3 regions of the Delftia sp. WSY_16 genome follow, and region 1 is predicted to be linked to each of the others. Evidence: predicted binding sites of a transcription regulator. Region 1 holds the regulator's gene; each other region holds the start of a gene.

Region 1 (7,361 bases):
CATTACTCATGTCCGATCACAACCATAGCGCTCCCAAGAGCTTTTCCCACGAGAAGGTGGAAACCAACAATTTCCTGCTGATCGTGCTGACCCTGCTGGTGGTCGCCGTCGGCGGCCTGGTGGAAATCGTTCCGCTGTTCTTCCAGAAGTCGACCACGGAAGCGGTGGCGGGCCTCAAGCCCTACACGCCGCTGCAGCTGATGGGCCGCGACGTCTATCTGCGCGAGGGCTGCTACAACTGCCACTCGCAGATGATCCGCCCCTTCCGCGCCGAGACCATGCGCTACGGCCACTACTCGGTGGCTGGCGAGTTCGTCTACGACCACCCCTTCCAGTGGGGTTCCAAGCGCACGGGTCCCGACCTGCACCGCGTGGGCGGCAAGTACAGCGACGAATGGCACCGCATCCACCTGAACAACCCGCGCGACGTGGTGCCCGAGTCCAACATGCCTGCCTACTCCTGGCTGGAGAAGAACAAGGTGGATGACACCGTGGTCGCCCAGCACATGAGCGCGCTGCGCAAGGTGGGCGTGCCCTACAGCGACGAGGAAATCAGCGGCGCCGCCGAGCAGGTCAAGGGCAAGACGGAAATGGACGCCGTCATCGCCTACCTGCAGGTGCTGGGCCGTTCGGTCAAGTAAAGGAGAGCGACATGGACATCACCACCATGCGCATCGTGGCCACGCTGGCCTCTCTGGCCTGCTTCATCGGTATCTGGTGGTGGGCGTTCGCCCGCCGCAACCAGGCCCGTTTCGAAGAGGCCGCCCAGCTGCCGTTCGAGCAAGACTGAGTCCCTCCACCAGAACGAGAACTTCCCATGAGCGATTTCGTAAACAACTTCTGGTCGATCTATGTCACGGCGATCACGCTGGGCGGCATCATCGGCTGCCTGCTGCTGCTGTATCTCACCGCACGCAAGAAGGTGGTCCCCTCGGCCGACAACACCACGGGCCACGTCTGGGACGAGGACCTGCGCGAGCTGAACAACCCCATGCCCAAGTGGTGGATGTGGCTGTTCATCATCACCTCGGTGTTCGGCTTCGCCTACCTGGCGGCCTATCCGGGCCTGGGCTCGTTCGCGGGCAAGCTGGGCTGGACGCAGCTGGGCGCCTATGAAAACGAGATGGCCAAGGCCCGCGCGGACCTGGAGCCGCTGTACGCCAAGTTCACGAGCATGAGCACCGAAGACATGGCCAAGGACCCCCAGGCCATGGCCATCGGCGAGCGCCTGTTCATGAACAACTGCGCGCAGTGCCACGGCTCGGATGCACGCGGCGGCAAGAGCTTCCCCAACCTGACCGATGGCGACTGGCTGCATGGCGGCACGCCCGACAAGATCAGGGAAACCATCACGGCGGGCCGCATCGGCATCATGCCGCCCATGGCCGCTGCCGTCGGCACGCCCGACGATGTGCGCAACCTCTCGCACTATGTGCTGAGCCTGTCGGGCAGCCCGCACGACTCGCTCAAGGCTTCGCTGGGCAAGTCCAAGTTCACGGCCTGCGCCGCCTGCCATGGCATGGACGGCAAGGGCAACCAGGCCCTGGGCGCGCCCAACCTGACCGATGACATCTGGCTGCACGGCTGGGGCGAGGCCGCCATCACGGCCATGATCAACAACGGCAAGCACAACGAGATGCCTGCCCAGAAGGACAAGCTGACCGAGGCGCAGATCGCGGTGCTTGCCTCCTATGTCTGGGGCATGTCGCACAAAGACGGCGCAGTCCGTCAATAAGGACAGGGGGCGGCGCTGCGGCGCCGCCTTTTTGCCTTTTGAGTTTTCAGATATTCCAAAAAACCAAGGAACCCACCATGAAGCCCGAGAACGGGGATGATGCCGGGAAGCCTCCCCGCAAAGTCATTCCGATCACGCCTGCCGACCCGGACCCGGGCCAGCTGGTGTCGATGTTCGAGTCCGAGAAGAAGGTCTACCCGCGCTCCATCAGCGGTGTCTTCGCACGCTGGCGATGGGCTCTGGTGTTTCTCACCCAACTGGTTTTCTATGGCCTGCCCTGGCTGGAATGGGGGCAGCGCCAGATGGTGCTGTTCGACCTGGGTGCGCGGCGCTTTTACCTGTTCGGGCTGGTGCTGTACCCGCAGGATTTCATCTACCTGGCGGGCCTGCTGATCATCTCGGCGCTGGCGCTGTTCCTGTTCACGGCCGTGGCCGGTCGCCTGTGGTGCGGCTTTTCCTGCCCGCAGACGGTCTACACCGAAATCTTCATGTGGGTGGAGCGCAAGGTCGAGGGCGACCGCAGCGCGCGCATGCGCCTGGACAAGAACGGCTGGACCTTTGAAAAGCTCTGGAAGAAGTCGCTCAAGCAGTTGCTGTGGATTGCCATTGCCCTGTGGACCGGCTTCACCTTCGTGGGCTACTTCGTGCCCATCCGCGAGCTGGGCGGCGAGCTGCTGGCGCTGCAGGGCAGCTGGCAGGTCTTCTGGGTGCTGTTCTACGGCTTCGCCACCTATGGCAACGCCGGCTACATGCGCGAGCAGGTCTGCAAGTACATGTGCCCCTATGCGCGCTTTCAGAGCGCCATGTTCGACCGCGACACCATGATCGTCAGCTACGACACGGGCCGGGGCGAGCCGCGCGCGCCTCGCACCAAGAAGGTGGACTACAAGGCCCAGGGCCTGGGCGACTGTATCGACTGCAAGATGTGCGTGCAGGTCTGCCCCGTGGGCATCGACATCCGCAACGGCCTGCAGTACGAATGCATAGGCTGCGGTCTGTGCATAGACGCCTGCAATTCCATCATGGACAAGATGGAGTATCCGCGCGGCCTCATCCGGCTGACCACGCAGAACGCCATGGCCGGCCTGTGGCGGCGGGCCCAGGTGCTGCGCCGCATCTTCCGTCCGCGCGTGCTGGTCTACTCGGCCGTGCTGATCGGCCTGAGCATGGCCATGATCGTGAGCCTGGCGCTGCGCCAGTCGGTCAAGGTCGACGTGATACGCGACCGGGCGTCGCTGTCGCGCATCGTCGCGGGCGGCAAGCTGGAAAATGTCTACCGCCTGCAGATCATGAATGCCACCGAGCAGGCCCAGCGCTACCGCATCAGCGCCCATGGCCTCGACGGGCTGGAGCTGGCGTCCGAGCAGGAGGTCGAGGTCGGCCCGGCCGAGACGCGCGGCATTGCGGCGCGGCTGCAGATTCCCTACGGTTCCGCCGAGCCGGGCTCGCACACCGTATTCTTCGATATCGATGCCGTGCATTCAGGCGCGGGACGCGCGTCCGAAAAGGCCGTCTTCCTGGTGCCCCGGTGATATGTCTGGCCGGCACCGCCCAGGCTGCGCCGGCTGTTTGAAAGAAAGAGGTTATCCATGTCTTCCAGTCCCGCAGTCTCCGCGCCCGCCACGGCCCCTTCGCATCCGGACGCCGGCAAGCCCTGGTGGAAGTTCGCCCATGTCTGGCTCGTGGTGGCCGGCCCGGCCGCCGTCGTGGTGGCTGGCGTGGTCACGGCCGTCATTGCGATCAATGGCGCCGATCCCGTGATCGATCCTGACTATTACCGCAATGGCATCACCATCAACGAGCGTGCCGATGGCGTGCGCGAAGTGCCCAAGAGCCTGGCGCCCGCGGTCACCGGCCGCAACCACGCGGCCACGCCCGCGCAGGACCATCCCACGGACCGCTGAAGGCAGGAAAATGCCGTGCACAAGGCCGCAGTCGCGGCCTTTTTGCATGGTGGATGGCATCTCCAGCATGCGCGAGGGCCAAGGGTTTCCTACAGGCAGTGCAGGGTGCGCAGGGCTTGGCACGGTGCGCGGGCGGCGCGCACAATGAAAGCCACCCCTCGACAGCTCAAGGAGATCGCTGATGTTGGCCCAACGCTGGATGTGGATTGCCTGGCCGGCCTTTCTGGCCGCCGCCGTGATGGAGATGCTGGTATTCGCCTTCGTGGACCCGCTGGAGCTGCACTGGCTCGGCGACCTGGGCTGGTCGCGGCAGGGAATCTACACGCTGGCCTTCTTCGCCTTCTGGGGCGTGACCATGCTGTCCAGCCTCATGACCACCATGCTGGGACGCTCCACGCACGATCTCAACGACGGCGTGGTCTCCGAGCCGGACCCAAATCTGGCCATGCAGGGCCTGGGGCGCGATTGAACCTGCGTGCACTGCAATGGCAATGAACAAGGCCCGCGACAGCGGGCCTTGTTCATTGCCGGGGGGCGGGGCCTTGCGGCCTCACTGGCACTGCTGGCTGTTGACAATGCGCTTGAGCGCGTCCGTGTCCAGGATGCGCAGATGGCGCTGGCGCACCTCGATGATGTTTTCTTCGGCAAACTTCGAGAAGGTGCGGCTCACCGTCTCCAGCTTCAGGCCAAGGTAGCTGCCGATTTCCTCGCGCGTCATGCGCAGCACCAGTTCCGACTTGGAAAAGCCCCGGGCGTGCAGGCGCTGCACCAGGTTGAGCACGAAGGCGGCCAGGCGCTCCTCGGCACGCATGCTGCCCAGCAGCAGCATCACGCCATGCTCGCGCACGATCTCGCGGCTCATGACCTTGTGCACATGGTTTTGCAGGGCCGTGACCTCGCGCGACAGGTCCTCCAGCTTGTCGAAGGGCATGACGCAGACCTCGGCGTCTTCCAGCGCGACCGCATCGCAGGTGTGGTGGTCGTTGACGATGCCATCCAGGCCGATGATCTCGCCGGCCATCTGAAAGCCCGTGACCTGGTCGCGCCCGTCCTCGGTGGCCACGCAGGTCTTGAAGAAGCCCGTGCGGATGGCGTACAGCGAGGTGAAGGACTCACCGTTGCGAAACAGCAGGCCGCCGCGCTTGACCTTGCGGCGCGTGGCCACGATGTCGTCGATGCGCTGCATCTGCTCGGCATCCAGGCCCATGGGCATGCACAGCTCGCGCAGGTTGCAATTGGAACAGGATGCTTTGATGGTCTGAAGGTTCATGGAGTAAACATCAGCGGCGCAGCAGTGCGCCGGCGGTGACCTCGTGGATGGCGATGAGTTGGATCAAATTGTCGCAGCACTGCCGCGAACAACTCTTGATATGAGTCAAGGACGCGGCCAATGGGCTGCGGCACAGTGGACGACATTAGAGGAAAAAACCCATGACCGCTGTCACCCCAGAGCTGCTGCGTCGCTTCGACGTACCGGGGCCCCGATACACCTCGTTCCCCACGGCCGATCGTTTCGTGGAGGCTTTCGGTGCTGAAGACTATATCCTGGCACTTGAGCACCGCAAATCGAGTACCGCAGCGCGGGCCATGCCTTTGTCGCTGTATGTGCATGTGCCGTTCTGCGAGTCGCTGTGCTACTACTGCGCCTGCAACAAGATCGTGACGCGCCACCACGATCGCGCGGCCGTCTACCTGGACTACCTGGCGCGCGAGATGGCCTTGCACACGGCCCATTGCGGCAAGGGCCAGGCCGTCAGCCAGCTGCACCTGGGCGGCGGCACGCCCACCTTCTTCTCGGACGATGAACTGCGCACGCTGATGGCCCTGCTGCGCGAGCATTTCAAGCTGGAGCCGGGCGGCGAATACTCCATCGAGGTCGATCCGCGCACCGTCAGCGTCGAACGCCTGGCCGTGCTCAAGGAACTGGGCTTCAACCGCCTGAGCTTCGGCGTGCAGGACTTCGACGAACAGGTGCAGATCGCCGTGCACCGCGTGCAGCCGGCCGAGCAGGTGTTCGCGCTGGTGGCAGCGGCACGGCAGCTGGGCTTTGCCTCCATCAACGTGGACCTGATCTACGGCCTGCCCAAGCAGACGCCCGAGTCCTTCGAGCGCACGCTGGCCCAGGTCAATGCGCTGCGGCCCGACCGCATCGCGCTCTATGCCTATGCCCACCTGCCCGAGCGCTTCAAGCCGCAGCGGCGCATCGCGGCCGAGGACCTGCCCCAGGGCGCCGACAAGCTGGCCATGCTCTCGCGCTCCATCGCGGCCTTCATGGACGGCGGCTATGTCTACGTCGGCATGGACCACTTCGCCTTGCCCGAGGACGCGCTGGCCGTGGCCAAGCGCCAGGGCCGGCTGCATCGCAACTTCCAGGGCTACAGCACCCAGCCCGACTGCGACCTGATTGCGCTGGGCGTGTCGGCCATCGGCAAGGTGGGGGCCAGCTACAGCCAGAACGCCAAGACGCTGGAGGAGTACTACGACGCCATCGACGCCGGCCACCTGCCCGTGGTGCGCGGCCTGGCACTGTCGCGCGATGATCTGGTGCGGCGCGCCGTCATCATGGCCATCATGTGCCAGGGCGCCGTGCTGTTCGAGCCCATGGAGCAGGCCTGGCTGCTGGGCTTTCGCGAGTACTTCGCCCCCGAGCTGGCGGCGCTTCAGGACCTGCAGGCCAAGGGGCTGGTGCAGATCAGCGACGAGGGATTCCAGGTCACGCCCATGGGCTGGTACTTCGTGCGTGGCGTGGCCATGCTGTTTGACCGATATCTGCAGGCCGACAAGAACCGGGCGCGGTTTTCGAGGATCATCTAGGCCCCATGCTGTTGTCGCTGCTCTGGACCGCTTTGATCATGGGGCTCGTCGGCGGGCCCCATTGCCTTGCCATGTGCGCCGCGCCCTGCGGCGTGGTCACGGGCGGGGCGGGGCAGGGCACGGTACAGGGTGGTGGGCAGGTGGTCGCCGTCCATGGACTGCAAAGCCGGCTGTGGCTGCGCACGGCGCTGTTCCATAGCGGGCGGCTGGCCGGCTATGCCAGCCTGGGCGCTGCCTCGGCGCTGGCCATGGAAAGCCTGTCCTGGCTCACCAGCCAGACCACGGCGCTGCAGCCGTTCTGGACGCTGACCCATGTCGCCGTGATGGCCTGGGGCCTGGCCATGATGGTGCAGGCCCGCCAGCCCGCCTGGCTGGAGTCTGCGGGCCGCGCCGCCTGGCGGCGCGTGCAGCCCTGGGTGTCCGCCCCTGGCGGCACGCTGGCGGCGGGCTATGCCTGGGCGCTCATGCCTTGCGGACTGCTGTATTCGGCCGTGCTGGTCGCCGCGCTCAGCGGCGGCCCGTTGCAGGGCGCGCTGGCCATGGCGGCCTTTGGCGTGGGCAGCGGGCTGTGGCTGGTGGCCGGCCCCTGGCTGTGGCGGCTGGGCCGCCAGCGCCTGAACGGCCTGCGTGCCGAATGGGGCACGCGGCTGGCCGGCCTGATGCTGGTGGGCGTGGCCGTGTGGGCGCTTTGGATGGACCTGATCTACAAGCCCAGTCTCTGGTGCCGATGAACAACAGCGGGGGACAGACTTGGTCCTGAGGGTCGCGGATTGCCTGCAAGGCCCTCAGAACTGGAGATAATGCCCGAATCATCGGCTTACATTTGCCGATTCCTTCAGCCTCGGGGCCGTTGCCGCGCGTGAACCATTCCGTCCTCATCGATATCCGAGACCTCCGTCCGGGCATGT
Region 2 (7,361 bases), on a different contig from region 1:
CCACGCTCTGGCTGTCAGGCGGATTTGCCGCTGCGGCCTTGCTGCTGTCTGCGGCCATGGGATTGGCTGGGACTGGAAGCAAAGCGGATTGGGGCCATCAACAGGCAAAGAATCACCAAGTCTGAATTCCGCAGGAACTTCAGGACAAGTCCTATGCCACCTAGGAAATATCCTGAAATATTTCGGAATTCTCCTTGTCTTCCACAGCGGAAATTCACGCAATTACCAATGCACAATCCAGGCCTTGCCCTCACGGATTCGCATCGCTCGCGACCCCGTATTCCGCTTGATGGAAGGATATGCAATGAACGAACTTCAGACACGGCTTATCGTCGTGTGCGTGCTGACCCTTGTCGTCGTCATGCTCGTTTCCAAATACGAGATAGTGAAGCCATCGACTTCATCGAAAAACAAGCTGGTTTTCAAGGCATCCCTCTTCATTGCCATTTCTTTCGGTGCATTTGCAGCACTCTGGAATAAGTTCTGACACTCGATCCATGAGGTGGATTTTCTTGCGAGCGCAAGAGGTGGCGCTGCCGCCCGGCAAGCCAGGTGAGGCCGTGAGGCCATCAGGCCGTTAACCCCCCGTTAATTCCCCGCTGCCAGCATCCACGGCCTGTCAGCCCGCATGGCTGAAACTCCCTTCCATGCATCTCCGGTCATCCCCTCTTCTTTCGTCATTCCTGCCCTTGCTTGCCGGCCTGCTGCTGGCGCCTTCGCCTGTTCTTGCCGGAGCAGCAGAGCCTGGCGGGCCGTCAGCGCTATCGGCGCTGGGCGCCTGGCTGCACCTGCCCGCCAGCCTGGCGCTGGGGCCGCTGGTCCTGCCGATGGGCGTGGTGGTGGCCATGCTGGCCTGGCTGCTGGCGCAGCGGCTGGCGCGCAGGAATGAAAGGCGCACGGGCCAGGCCGTGGATGCGCTGCTGTGGCAAAGCACCCTGGCCGGCCTGCTGGCGGCGCGCCTGGCCTATGTCGCGCAGTGGTGGACAGAGTACGCGCCGGCCCCCTGGGATTGGAGCGGGATGCCGGCCTTCGCAGGCCGCATCATCGATATCCGCGACGGGGGATGGAACCTGTGGGCCGGCCTGCTGGCCGCGCTGCTGTACATGCTGTGGCGCAGCCGCCGCTCCCCGGTGCTGCGCCGCGCCACAGGGCTGGCGCTGGGCGCGGGGGCGGCCCTGCTGGTGCTGGGCAGCCTGCTGCAGGCGCGGCCCTCCGCAGATGCACCGGCCCTGCCGGCCTTCACCCTGGTCAACGGACAGGCGCAGCCGGTCTCGCTGCAGCAGTTGCAGCAGGCCGATGGCAAGCCCATGGTAATCAACCTCTGGGCCACCTGGTGCCCGCCCTGCCGGCGCGAGATGCCGGTGCTGGCCCAGGCCCAGCAGCAGCGGCCCGATGTGCGTTTCATCTGGATCAACCAGGGCGAGACGGCAGAGGCCGTGATGGGCTATTTGCGGCGCGAGCAGGCGACGGCCCCGCTGCCGCTGGCCCAGGTGCTGTTCGACCCGCAGCAGCAGGCCGGCCGGCACTGGCGCCAGCGGGGCCTGCCTTCCACCTATTTCTATGGCGCCGACGGCCGGCTGTGCGGCATGCGCATGGGCGAGCTGTCGCGCGCCAGCCTGGCCCAGCATCTGAAGGAATGTTCATGAGCGCTTCCCCCCTGTTCCCCCTGCCTGCACTGGCAGGAGCCCTGGCACTGTCGGCAGCCTTGGCCCTGCCGGCTGCGGCGTCCGAGCTGCCATCGGAGGATTTCCTGGCCCAGCAGGGACTGACCCTGGTGGGACCGCTGCCGGCCGTGGGCGGACTCAAGGCCTGGGCCGCCTACCGCGACCGCCAGCCCGTGCCCATCTACCGCATGCCTGACGGCAAGCACTGGGTGCTGGGCACGGTGATCGATGCCCAGGGCCGCGACGTGAACGCCCAGGCCCTGCAGGCCGCCGTGCAAAAGCCCATGGGCGAGCAACTGTGGAGCGATGTGCAGCGCGCCCAGTCCATACCGGATGGCCGCGCCGACGCGCCGCGCACGGTCTATGTGTTCACCGACCCCAACTGCCCCTATTGCAACCAGCTGTGGAACGATGCCCGGCCCTGGGTGGAGAGTGGCCAGGTGCAGTTGCGCCACATTCTGGTGGGCATCCTCAAGCCCAGCAGCGAGGGCAAGGCCGCCGCCTTGCTGACCGCGCGCCAGCCAGAGCAGGCCCTGGCCGAGCACGCACGTGCCTATGCCAAGGCCGGCCGCGCCAGCGCAGAAGGCGCGGGCGCCACGCCGCTGGCCCCGGTGCCGCAGGCCACGCGGCAGGTGCTGGCCAGCCATGCCTCGCTGATGTCCACCTGGGGCCTGCGTGCCACGCCGGCCCTGGTCTGGAAGGATGACAAGGGGCTGGTGCAGGTACGCACCGGCCTGCCGCCGGGCCTGCTGGAAGAGGTCATGGGGCCGCGTGGCAGGAAATGACGAGGACGACCATGAGCACAAGCCGTTGTCCCGCCGCTTCCACCTCCTCCAGCGACTGGAGCGACCTGTTCCCCGTCCGGCCGGATGCGCCGCCGCTGCGCATCGTGCTGCATGCGCCCACACCCGGCGCCCTGGCCCGTGCACGCAGCAATCTGGCCAACCTGCGCCAGGACCGGCCCGGTGCCGAAGTCCGCATCGTCATCAACGGCCCGGCCGTCGAGGCGCTGCTGGACGCAGCGCCGGGCACGCCGCAGCATCTGGATGCAAAGGCCCTGGCCCATGCGTTGGTCTGCCCGAACACGCTCAGGAAGCTGGGCCGCGAGGCGCCTGCCGGCATGCGCGTGCTGCCGCAGGGCGGCATCGAGTCACTGGCCCTGCTGCAGCAGTCGGCCTGGTGCTACGTGCGCTGCTGAGCGGCCTGCGCCAGCGAGGCCAGGCAGCGCGCCTGCCATTGGTATTCAGGCTCGAAGGACTCGCGGTCCGTGACGGCGCCGTGGCCGCCCTCGCCATAGACCATGGCATAGGCCGCATAGTCGGCCGCCTGCAGCGCCCGGCCCGCCAGGCCGTGGGCCGTGGCATAGGTGGCGGACACGGCGGCATGGCCGCAGCCGTCGAGGGAGCGTGATCCCTGGTGGTGGTTGGCCAGGCTGGCGGCCTCGCGGGCCAGGCGGTCCAGCTCCTGCCTGTCGATCTGGCCGTCCAGGTAGCGGCGAAGGCCTTGTGCGCAGCGGATGACGTCCGGGTCTTCTAGCAGGTGCGCGATGCGGTCCACGCAGGCCTGTGTGAATTGCAGCCTCAGGTGCTCGCCGGCTTCGGCGGCAAGGTCCAGTTCCGAAGCAAGGCTGTTCAGGGCATGGTTCATGGAGAACTCCTTGGCAGTGGCGACACAAGCAGCGTAGACCGGGGCCGCGCACGGAAACAAGAGGGTGATTTCCGATACGCGCCCCGCATTCCCGAGGAATGCAGTCACCCTGTTAACCCCGTCTTAATCCCTGCGCCACACGCTATGGAGTGCCTTGGGCGCCTGTCCATGGCAGGCAGTTGGTGGCGCTTTGCAAGCCCATTGCTTGACTCATATCAAGCCGCCAAGGCCCTGAATTTCATATATTAAATTCAATATAAAAAGCATATTTTTAATGCTTTATTGAGTTTGAGCGACCACCCTCCCGTGGCCGCAGGACGATGAAAGACAGGCCATGCCAAAAACATCCCGCGCCGGCAGCGGCTGCAACGACTGCAGCTGCAAGCCCTCCACCCAGGACATCCCCGCCCCTACCCTCTCCCATGCGCAGCCCGCCGCCGGCAAGCGCGGCTTCCTGCAGGACCTGCTGGCCGCTGCCATGGCGGCCGTGGCCCTGCCCGTGGCGGCGGCCGCGCCCGGCACCCCGGGTTTCCAGCCGCCGCGCCGTCCCGGCGAGGCCGGCAGGCGCTACGGCATGCTGGTGGACCTGCGCCGCTGCATAGGCTGCCAGGCCTGCACGGTGAGCTGCTCCATGGAGAACCTGCCGCCGCTGGGCCAGTTCCGCACCACGGTGCTGCAGTACGAGGTGCAGCACGCGGGCAACGAGGACCTGCCGCCGGCCATGCTCAACCTGCCGCGCCTGTGCAACCACTGCGACAACCCGCCCTGCGTGCCGGTCTGCCCGGTGCAGGCCACCTTCCAGCGCAGCGACGGCATCGTGCTGGTGGACAACGAGCGCTGCGTGGGCTGCGGCTACTGCGTGCAGGCTTGCCCCTATGACGCGCGCTTCATCAACCACGAGACGCAGACCGCCGACAAGTGCACCTTCTGCGAGCACCGCCTGGAAGCCGGCCTGCTGCCGGCCTGCGTGGAAAGCTGCGTGGGCGGCGCCCGCGTGATCGGCGACCTCAACGACGAGGGCAGCGAGATCCGCCAGCGCATGCGCGAGCACGCCAAGGACCTCAAGGTGCTCAAGCCCGCCATGGGCACGGACCCGCATGTGTACTACCTGGGATTGCCCGACGCCTTCGTCGACGGCGTGGACGGGCAGGCCAGCGTGCGGCTGGTCACTTCCCACTGAACGCAAGGAGCACCCCATGCACATCGTCGAACTCCTGACCCCCGCCTACGAATCGGCCTGGCTGCCCTGGGCCGTGCAGTACTTCTTCCTGGCCGGCATTGCCACGGGCGCCGCCCTGCTGGCCGCCGCCTGCACCTGGGCGCCGCGCGCCAGCGCCATGGCGCGCCTGCTGCCGGCCGCCGTGCTGGTGCTGGCCGTCAGCGCCATCGCCGCGCCCGTGTCGCTGCTGGCCGACCTGCACCAGCCTGCGCGCTTCTGGCATTTCTATGCGCACTTCACGCCGTGGTCGTGGATGTCGGTGGGCGCCCTGCTGCTGCCCGTCTTCGTGGGACTGGCGCTGGCCTTCGTGCTGGCCTGGTGGCTGGGCCGGCCGCAGTGGCTGCGCTGGCTGGCGCCGCTGCTGGCCGTGTCGGCGCTGACCATCACCGCCTATACCGGCGCCGAGCTGATGGCAGTGCGCTCGCGCCCGCTGTGGAACACGCTGTGGGTGCCGCTGAACCTGGCACTCACGGGCTGGCTGGCCACGGTGGGCTGCATGCTGGTGACGGCGCGCTTTCTGCCCGCCCGCCACCGCCCCGATGCCGGCGCCCTGCAGGCGCTGCGCATGCTGGGCCTGGCGCTGGCGCTGTGCCTGCTGGCCATGGTGGTGGTCTGGGCCGTTGCCGGCTGGCTGGGCCAGGGCCGCTCCTTCCAGGCGGCGCTGCAGCTGTGGCAGCAGTTTCCGGTCTGGCGCCTGAGCATGCTGGGCTCGGCCGTGGCCGGTGCCGCCTTGCTGTGGGCCCTGGTGCGGGGTGGTCAGCGCATGGCCTGCCCGCGCTACACGCTGGCCCTGGGGCTGGGCCTGGCCGCCGCGGCCTGGGCCTTCCGCTGGGCGCTGTTCATGGGCGTGCAAGGCGTGCCCAAGTACGGCGCGGGCCTGTACATCTACCACATGCCGCTGGGCGGCGACGGCCTGCTGGGCATGCTGGGCGTGGCCGGCCTGTGCATTGCACTGGTGACGCTGGCCACCTGGGCGCTGGAGCTGTTTCCCGCGCGCTCGGCCGCGGCCCGCGCCGTCTGACACCGCCGCCCTGACGACCCCTCACCCATTCACGGAGCGCGGCCCGCCACCGGCCGGCCGCGCCACAGAAAGCCTTTCATGACCGACAAGAAGAAACTCCCCCAAGCCCCCGAAGATTCCCTGGATGCCGAGGCCGCCCGCCGCCGCCTGCTGCTGCGCGGTGGCCTCACCGCCGGTGGGCTGGCCGCCTTTGCGGCCGGCTACGGCGAGACGCTGGCACGTGGCGCCAAGGGCCTGGTGACAGGCAGCTCGGGCACGCCCACGGCCAGCGCCACGCGCGGCAATTCGCTGACGCCCGAGTTCCGCATCGACCCGGCCACGGGCGCGCTCGCCACCCAGCCCGGCCAGGTGGTCAGCCCGTCCAGCTGCCTGGGCTGCTGGACGCAGTGCGGCGTGCGCGTGCGTGTCGATACCGCCAGCAACCGCATCCTGCGCGTGGCAGGCAACCCCTACCACCCGCTGGCCACCACGCGCCCGGCCGCCATGGAAGAACCCGTGCGCGAGGTCTACGCCAAGCTGGGCAAGGAGCTGGGCCTGGAAGGCCGGGCCACGGCCTGCGCGCGCGGCTCGTCCATGCTGGAGCACCAGAACGCGCCGCACCGCGTGCTCACCCCGCTCAAGCGCGTGGGCCCGCGCGGCAGCGGCCGCTGGCAGAGCATTTCCTTCGAGCAGCTGGTGCAGGAAGTCTGCGAGGGCGGCGACCTGTTCGGCGAAGGCCAGGTCGAGGGCCTGCGCGCCATCTGGGACACCAGGACGCCGCTGGACGCCGACAACCCCGAGTTCGGCCCGCGCTCCAACCAGTTGCTGGTGACCGACGCCTCCAACGAAGGCCGCGCCCAGCTGCTGCGCCGCTTTGCGGGGCCGTCCTTCGGCACCGTGAACGTCAGCAACCACGGCGCCTACTGCGGCCAGAGTTTCCGAGTGGGTGCGGCAGCGGCCCTGGGCGACCTGCCCGGCATGCCGCACGGCAAGCCGGACTGGAGCCATGCCAGCTTCGGCCTGTTCATCGGCGCGGCGCCCGCACAGTCCGGCAACCCCTTCCAGCGCCAGGGCCGCGAACTGGCCGAGGCCCGCTCGCGCGAGGACAACCGGTTCCGCTACGTGGTGGTCTCGCCCGTGCTGCCCACCTCGTCCAGCCTGGCTGCGGGCAGCGGCAACCGCTGGCTGGCCGTCAAGCCGGCCAGCGACCTGGCCCTGGCCATGGCGCTCATCCGCGTCATCCTGGACGAGGCGCGCCATGACACGGGCTTTCTCGCCCAGCCCGGCCCGGCCGCCATGCAGGCGGCGGGCGAGGCGTCCTGGAGCAATGCCACGCACCTGCTGGTCAACGAGCCCGGCCACCCGCGCCATGGCAGCTTTCTGCGCGGCGCCGACCTGGGCTGGGCCCTGCCCGCGCCAGCCGAAGACGGCAAGCCGGCCCAGGACGTGTTCGTGGTGCGGCGTGCCGATGGCCGCCTGGCGCCGCACACCCAGGCCGAGCCTGCACAGCTGATGGTGCGCACCCGCGTGGCCGTGCCCGGCCTGAAGGCCGAAGGCGCGGACCAGGCCCCCGAGCTGTCGGTCTGCTCCTCGCTGGCCAAGCTGCACGAGCAGGCCAGCCTCAAGACACTGGACGAATACGCAGCGCTGTGCGGCGTGGCGCGCGGCGAGATCGAGGCGCTGGCGCGCGAGTTCACCAGCCATGGCAAACGCGCCGTGGCCGATGCGCATGGCGGCACCATGAGCGGCGCGGGCTTCTACACCGCCTACGCCATCAGCATGCTCAACACCCTGGTGGGCAACCTCAACGTGCAGGGCGGCCTGGTGCTGG
Region 3 (7,361 bases), on a different contig from region 1:
TGGAGTTGCAGCCCGGCGACGGCCTGCAGTCGGCACGGTCCCTGGTGCTGGAAAGCACCAAATGGGCCGACGCCAGCTGGACCCAGCTGCTGCTGCGCCTGATGCAAAAGGGTTGCATGGAAATGCAGGGCCGCCCGCACGGCAGGACCGCCAGCCGGCACTGAGAGACAGCGCACAACGGCACGGATCGGCATGCATCGGCAGGGACCGGCAGGCCAGGCAAGCGTGGCTTGCCCGGTCCCGCAAATGTGAGGGGCGGAAACGACAAGCGGCACCGAAGTGCCGCCGGGTAGGGCGCGGGGCGCAAGGTCCCGGGCCAAGGCAGATCGCCGGCTTACTTGGCCAGCGTCAGCGTGCCCTTCATCAGCGCGGAATGGCCGGGGAAGGAGCAAAAGTAGCTGTAGGCCTCGCCCGCCTTCAGGGCGGCGGTGGAGAAGGCCACGGAGTCGGTCTCGCCGCCGCCGATCACCTTGGTGTGGGCGATCACGCGGGCGTCCTTGTCCTTCACGAAGTCCTTGGCGGCGCCGGCGGCGATGCCGTCATTGGCCACGGGCTGCAGGTCGGCCGTCTTGCTCAGTACCCAGTTGTGGCCCATGGCCGTCTTGGGCAGCTTGCCCACGTGCTTGAGCTTGACCGTGAACTGCTTGCAGCTGGCGGGCACGCTGATGGTGGGCTTGTTGAACTGCATGGCGTCATTGCCTTCGATCTCGACGGCGCAGTCGGCGGCCAGCACAGGTGCGGCGACGGCAGTCATTGCGAGGGCCAAGAGGACGGGTTTCCATTGCATTGCCATTGTTTTCTCCTTGAAAAGCGGGTGAGGTGGCTGGCATCCGGTGGCCATGGACCGGCAGGCGGTCTGTCGCCATGGATGCTTTGTATGGCTGCCTCCAGCATAGACAGGATGGGGGAGGGCGGGTTGATTTGAATCAAGTCAAAACAGTTCGAAGACCTGCGCTCCAAGCATGCGGTATGGCGTCACGCCGGCAGGGTATGCGCGGTGGCTGTCGCCGGGAATCACTTGCCGTCCGTCGTCTTTTGGCGACGGGCAACCCCACAGCTCGCATGCCTCTACTCACCTCAGTCACATTTGGGTACGATTGCGGAGCATAGAGGGGGTTTATGAGAGTGATAGTTTTCATAGGTGCTGTCATTGGCGCCATCTTTCTGCTGACGGCGTTCTTCGTCGACAGCTCCCAGCAACAGACGGCGCTGGCGGGCATGGCCTGTGCCAGCGTCCTCATTCCGTACGTGCTGTTCAGGTTGCACTCGATCGCCGTCGAGCAGGACAAGCTCGATCAGATCCTGCAGCTGATGCGAAAGTCCGGCAGCCAGCCCGAAGGGGTGGCTCCGGGCGGCGAGGGGTCCCGTGAGCCGGGTGGCCCCTCGGCGCCCAGGTCCTGGATGTCCTGAGGCACGGGGCGGCAGCCAAGGCAGGTCCGGCAGGCCAGGCAGGTCTGGCAGGCCTCAGGCGAACTGCACGACCACGCGCCGGTTGGTGCGGCTTTTCTTCTCGATCTTGGTGACGGCCACCGTGCCGATCTCGGCCGTGCTGCGCACATGCGTGCCGCCGCAGGGCTGGCGGTCCAGGCCGGGGATGTCGATGATGCGGATCGTCGCCGTGCCGCCCGGGGGCGCCGCGCCTGCGGTGCGTACCAGGTCGGGCTGGGCGGCCAATTGCTCGGGCGTGATGCGGTCCACGTTCACGGCATGGCTGTCGGCGATCAGGGCGTTCAGGCGCTCCGTCAGATCGGCCTTGTCCAGCGTGGATTCAGGCAGGTCGAAATCCAGGCGTGCCGAGTCCGGCGAGATGCTGCAGCCCGTCACGGGCACGGGCACCAGCACGCCCAGCAGGTGCAGGCAGGTGTGCAGGCGCATCAGACGGTGGCGCCTGTCCCAGTCGATGGCTACCTGCACGCGCTCACCGACCTGGGGCGGCGCATCGGTCTGCAGCACATGCAGGATGCGCTGGCGGTCATCGGCATAGACGGTGTCGATGACCGCCAGGCTGCGTCCGTCGGCCAGGATCAGCGTGCCGGTGTCTCCGGCCTGGCCGCCGCTGCGGGCATAGCAGACCGTGGCATCCAGCTCGATGCCTTCGGGGCTGACCGCGATCACGGTGGCTTCGCAGCGGTCCAGGTAGGCGTCGTCGTCAAAGAGCTTGTGCGTCTGGGACAGGGGCATGGGCATGGGCATGGGCATGGGGTGTCTCCGGGGTCATGTCGCGGTCCATGGTATCGGCGGCATGGCGGGGCCGGGCAGTACGCCTGGGCGAAAAGTCCCCAGTACAGTCCATTGCCCGCAGCGGTGGCAGTCGGCTGCTTGACAGCCTGTCAAGTGCCCGGGTCCGCGACCTGACAAGATCGGCGCCCGCGCCGCGCGCGTGCCGCTGAACAATGGCGCATTCCTTGCCGACGGCGCTACAGATTTTTCCGAAGCTGACGACATACGCAGGGCATGAATCTGTGAGTTTTCCGAGGAACTGTCCGAATGGATCAAGAACCTTTGCGTCCATCCCGTGCAGGCTCCACCCCCGTCTCCATCCCGGCAGGCCCCGGTTTGCGGCTGTCCACATTGTTCATCTCCTCATCTTTATGAGCACTACCGATCTTCACGCAGCTTCCCTGAGCGATCTCTATGACCGGCTGGACGAAGGCCTCAGCGAAGAGGCCTTTGCCGCCGAACTTGATGCCCGGCTTCATGACGGGCGGGCCGATGAGGTGCAGGTTTTCCTGCGTGATTGCGAGGAGCGCTGCCTTTACATGCTGGGGCGCCTGAACAGCAGCGAATCGCCCTGGACACATGACGGTGAGCGCTGGCTGGCCCTGGCACGGCTCACGGTGCCGCGCGGCCATGCGCCGGCAGGGCTCAGCGAGAAGCTGACCAATGCCAAGGTGGCCGCCGAAGTGCGCGTGATGGCCGAGCAATGGCTGGCCCATGCCCGCAGCGCGGATCTGCCGGTCTTCAAAGGCATAGGCATGGTGCTGGGCAACCTGGTGCCCTGGCTCTGCTATCCAGGCATGCCCTACGAGGAAGTGACGGCCACGCTGGACTGGACGCTGGCGCTGCGCAAGGAAGGTGAGTACAAGCCCGACACCGAGTACCACGCGCCCTGGAAGCGGCTGATCGCCCAGCTGAACGATGCCGACCTGCAGCGCTACGCCGCCGTGGGCGGCAAGCTGTTCGCCGACGTGATAGTGCACTACCGCGAAGAGCGCCAACCCAAGCAGCCCAAGGGGCAGGGCTGGAAGTCCTGGATGGGCTTCTTTGCCGCGCATCCCGAGCTGTATGACCAGACCTACATAGGCGATCCGGACCTGATAGAGCAGCGCTGGGCCAGCGCAGATGCCCCACGGCGTGAGGAACTGGCGGGCACCCTGATGGGCCAATTGGGCCATGCCCAGGGCGGGGAGCGTACCCGTGCGCTGCAGCTGCTGGACCGCCTGGTGGCCGAGGATCCCGCGCCCTTTGCCAGGCAGCTGCGTGAGAACGGCGGCTATCGGATCAGCCTGGCGCTGGCCATGCATGTCATGAAGCAGGACGATGCCGCCTTGCTGCCCCTGCTGCTGCCGGCCATTGCCCAGCACTGCGACCGCGAGGACGAGCTGCGCCGCTACCGCAGCGCGATCCGCGAACTGGTGACCCGCCGCCCGGCCGATCTGGCCGAGGTGCCTGTCAAGGACCTGGTCAATGTGCTGCCCGCGTTCGACACCGCCAGCCTGAAGGCCACGCTGCCCACCCTGACCCCGCTCATCGCAGGCAGCAGCGCCAAGGGCCTGCGCGCCGCCATGGCCGGCCTGGCCGCCCATATTCCGCTGGCCAGCTTGGTGGATGCCGGCTGGCTGAACAAGCCGCCCAAGAACCTGCTGTTGACCTGCCGCGACGTGCTGCTGGCCCACCCCGACCCCGCCGTCGGTCCCTTGCTGGCGCAGTTGCTGGCCGGCGGCAAGCTGGATGCGGCCTCGGCCAGCAGCGTGCAGCAGCGGCTGAACCAATTGGGCCTGACCGGGCAGGGCGCCTCGGCATCGGAAGAAAGCCAGGCGGATGCCGCATCGCCAGCGTCTGCCGCTGGCGGCGTGGACCTGGAAGCCCAGATCGCCTCCATCAAGCGCCTGAGCGCGGCCATCAAGCCCTTCGACACGCCCGAGCTGCTGGCGCTGTGCGCGCCGCTGTCCGAGCACGCGGCCCGCGTGCTGCTGCACGTATCCGCCATTGCCGAAGGCGGCCTGCCGCCGCTGGCCCACGAGCTGCTGGCGCGCATTCCGGCCGACAACCGTGCCCGCCTGGCGCTGGCCCTGGTGCAGCAATGGATTGCTTCCGAGGGCGAACCCAAGCAGCGCTGGGCGCTCAGGCTGCTGCCCGGCCATGCCGATGACCGCGTGGTCGATGCGCTGGTGGCCGCCGTCCAGGCCTGGAACCGCCCGCGCCTGCAGCGCGCGGCCGCCGCTGTCGAGCATCTGGGCGAGGTGGACAGCCTCTACGCTCTGCTGCGCGTGCAGGAGATCTCCGAATCGCGCTCGCTCAAGGACCAGGTGCAGCGCACGGCGCGCAGCGCCCTGCGCGCTGCCGCTGCCCGCCGCAAGATGAGCGTGCCCGAGCTCTTCGACGAGCTGACCCCCGACTTCGGCCTGGGCCAGGGCCTGACGGTCACGGTCGGGCCGCACAGCTACCGCGTGGAGCTGCAGGGCGATCTGAGCCTGCGCGTCATCAACGACAAAAACAAGGCCAGCAAGACCATTCCTGCGGTCAAGGACGAGGCGCTCAAGCCCGAATGGGAGGCGGCCACCGCGCAGCTCAAGACCCTGGCCACCAGCCTCAAGACCGTGGTCAAGCAGCAGGCGCCGCGCATGCTGGCGGCCCTGGTCAGCGGCAAGCGCTGGCCATTGGATCGCTGGCAGCGGCTGTTCGTGGCCCACCCGCTGCTGCGCATCGTGGGGCGCAGCCTGATCTGGCGCGCAGAGGATGCGCCGGGCCTGGCGCGCACCAGCTTCCGCCTGGCCGAGGATTTCTCGCTGGTCGATGTGGAGGATGAAACCGTGGCCCTGCCCGCTGGCTGCAGCATCAGCCTCTGGCACCCGGCTACGGCCCAGCCCGGCGAGCGCGAGGCCTGGCAGGCCTACATGGCCGACTATGAGCTGGAGCCCCTGGTCGACCAGCTGGGCGCCTGCGCCGAGCAGCCCGCGCCAAGCCAGTTCAGGAACGGCATGCTGCTGCCGCCCGCGCCGATCACGCTGGCGCAGGAGCAGCTCGGCGCCATGCTCAAGAAGTTCGGCTACCGGCCCGGCCCCGTGGGCGATGGCCCCAGCATCAACGAGCATGTGTGGCGCCTGCCCGCGCTGGAGCTGAGCCTGGAGCTGTCGCACGGCTATTTCCCGCCCTACCTGGACCTGGGCCTGCCCGTGGCCGTGGAAGGCCTGCGCGTGCACGACCTGAGCAAGGGTTACGGGGCCAGCGCCGACCCGGCGCGGCTGCCCAAGCCGCTGCTGGCCACGCTGCAAGGCCAGTGGCTGGCCCTGGCGGCCAAGGCGGCTGCCTGAGCCCTTGTCTTTGTGAACCTTTGCTCCCTTGAAACGTTGGCCGGCCGATCGCCCATCACCGAAGACTCCACAGACCATGAGCAACAACGAGACAGCAGCGCTTCCCCTGCAGGCTTTGTACGAACTGCACACGGCCGCGCCGGCCGGGCGCGAGGGCATGCCGGCCTTTGCCGCCGAACTGGCAAAGCGCCTGGCCCAGGGGCGCGATGCCGAGGTGGCGGACTTCCTGCGCGACAGCAGCAGCCTGTGCCAGGAGCGGTTGCGCCAGCTGCCCGGCGAGCATGCGCCCTGGCAGCGTGACCACGCGCTGTGGCTGGCGCTGGCGCGCATCAGCCTTCCGCTGGGACAGTTCTATGGGGGCAACCCGGGCGTGCCCCGGCGCAGTGCCGAGCTGACCGCAGAGCTGACGGCACTGGCCCGCGCCTGGCTGGATGACTGGGGCAGCCGCACCCACCAGCCCTGGAGACTGCGCGATGGCTACGACCTCGTGCTCAGGCAGGTGTTTGGCGTGCTGGGCCATGAAGGCATGTCCAGTGCCGATATCACCGGCCTGCTGCGCTGGGCGCGGGAACTGAGCGCAAAGGCCGGCATTGCGCCCGGCGCGCAGTACTACTGCCAGTGGCAGCACCTGCTGCACCAGCTGCCCGAGCCCGAACTGCTGGCCATGGCCATCGAGGACGGCGGCGGCCAGCTCAGCCGCGACATCGTCCAACGCCAGCTGCCGCTGCAGCGCACGCGGCCTGCAGCGCAGCGCTGGGCGCTGTGGCGGGATTTTTTTGCGCAATTCCCCGCCGTGCTTGACCAGCTGCGCCTGCCCGAGCCCGTGCTGATCGCATCGCGCTGGGAGACGGCCGATGCCGCGCGCCGCGACCTGCTGGCCCAGGACCTGTTCAAGGCCTTGTGCTTTGCCTCGGACGATGACTGGCCGCATGACCGTGCCCTGGTGGAGCGCATGCTGCAGACCGACGCTGCGCCCCTGGCCGCCTGGTTCAAGCAACTGGGCCACCTGGCGATCAATCCCGCCGTGGCGCAGCGGCTGTGGGAAGCCCGGTGGCCGGCCCTGCTGCCGCTGCTATTGCCGGCCTGCGCAGACGGCTGCAAGCACGAATCCGACCGCGCCGGCTACGCCCCGGTGGCCGAAACCTTGCTGGCCGATCGCCCTGGCGACCTGGCCCGGCTGGCCGCCAGCCCGCTCACGCACCTGCTGCCCGCGCTGCGCGTGGACACGCTGCAGCGGCTGCTGCCGCAACTGGGCAAGGCCGCCTCCGGCAGTGCCTCCAAGGGTTTGCGTGCGGCGCTGGCACAGGCGCTGTCTGCCTTGCCCGTGGATGCGCCCCAGGCCGCCGGCTGGCTGGCCAAGCCCAACAAGAACCTGGTGCTGGCCTACCGCGATGTGCTGTTGGCCCATCCTGATCCGGCGTCTGGCAGCCTGCTGTCGGCACTGCTGTCCGGTGGATTGCTGGACGTGGCCGAGCAAGGCCCGGTGCAGGCGCGACTGAAGGATCTGGGTGCCGCAGCCCCGGTTGCGGACGCAGCCGGGTCACCTGGCGGCGAGGCCGTGCCTGCGGGCAGCGATGCCGGCTCCCTGGCAGAGCTTGAAGCCCAGGCCGCCAGCCTGCAGCGCCTGTCGCCCGCCATTGCCGCGCTGGACCAGCCGGCGCTGCTGGACCTGCTCGCGCCCCTGTCGGCCCAGGCCGCGCGTGCGCTGCTGCACCTGGCGGCCTCCAGCCCGCAGGAGCTGCCTGCGCTGGCCCACCAGCTGCTGGCCCAGGCCGGCGCGGAGAACCGTGCGCGGCTGGCGCTGGCCCTGGTCCAGCACTGGGTGGC

The links. Region 1 encodes FNR, which switches genes on or off when oxygen is low (the NO sensors DNR and NnrR bind a similar motif). Its sites were predicted from a motif close to TTGATNNNNATCAA; they were not measured.
Region 2: the regulator FNR is predicted to act here: its motif matches at 3,517-3,530, upstream of dsrO (sulfate reduction electron transfer complex DsrMKJOP subunit DsrO).
Region 3: the regulator FNR is predicted to act here: its motif matches at 917-930, upstream of azu (azurin).

The regions. Positions count from the first base shown of each region.
Region 1 covers NZ_JBICKS010000005.1:96,037-103,397, forward strand. Annotated here, with positions in the region: gene ccoO (cytochrome-c oxidase, cbb3-type subunit II) at 9-641, shown strand; gene ACF8O7_RS03540 (cbb3-type cytochrome c oxidase subunit 3) at 653-790, shown strand; gene ccoP (cytochrome-c oxidase, cbb3-type subunit III) at 818-1,735, shown strand; gene ccoG (cytochrome c oxidase accessory protein CcoG) at 1,813-3,267, shown strand; gene ACF8O7_RS03555 (FixH family protein) at 3,325-3,639, shown strand; gene ACF8O7_RS03560 (hypothetical protein) at 3,821-4,108, shown strand; gene fnr (fumarate/nitrate reduction transcriptional regulator Fnr) at 4,190-4,909, opposite strand; gene hemN (oxygen-independent coproporphyrinogen III oxidase) at 5,071-6,453, shown strand; gene ACF8O7_RS03575 (sulfite exporter TauE/SafE family protein) at 6,459-7,184, shown strand; gene ACF8O7_RS03580 (HD-GYP domain-containing protein) at 7,358-7,361, shown strand, end outside.
Region 2 covers NZ_JBICKS010000040.1:840,206-847,566, forward strand. Annotated here, with positions in the region: gene ACF8O7_RS23520 (MFS transporter) at 1-125, shown strand, start outside; gene ACF8O7_RS23525 (hypothetical protein) at 305-487, shown strand; gene ACF8O7_RS23530 (TlpA disulfide reductase family protein) at 648-1,646, shown strand; gene dsbG (thiol:disulfide interchange protein DsbG) at 1,643-2,449, shown strand; gene ACF8O7_RS23540 (hypothetical protein) at 2,461-2,862, shown strand; gene ACF8O7_RS23545 (hypothetical protein) at 2,847-3,311, opposite strand; gene dsrO (sulfate reduction electron transfer complex DsrMKJOP subunit DsrO) at 3,646-4,491, shown strand; gene nrfD (NrfD/PsrC family molybdoenzyme membrane anchor subunit) at 4,508-5,551, shown strand; gene ACF8O7_RS23560 (tetrathionate reductase subunit A) at 5,630-7,361, shown strand, end outside.
Region 3 covers NZ_JBICKS010000040.1:820,691-828,051, reverse strand. Annotated here, with positions in the region: gene ACF8O7_RS23455 (hypothetical protein) at 1-164, shown strand, start outside; gene azu (azurin) at 335-793, opposite strand; gene ACF8O7_RS23445 (hypothetical protein) at 1,120-1,410, shown strand; gene ACF8O7_RS23440 (alanyl-tRNA editing protein) at 1,465-2,187, opposite strand; gene ACF8O7_RS23435 (DUF4132 domain-containing protein) at 2,592-5,534, shown strand; gene ACF8O7_RS23430 (DUF4132 domain-containing protein) at 5,611-7,361, shown strand, end outside.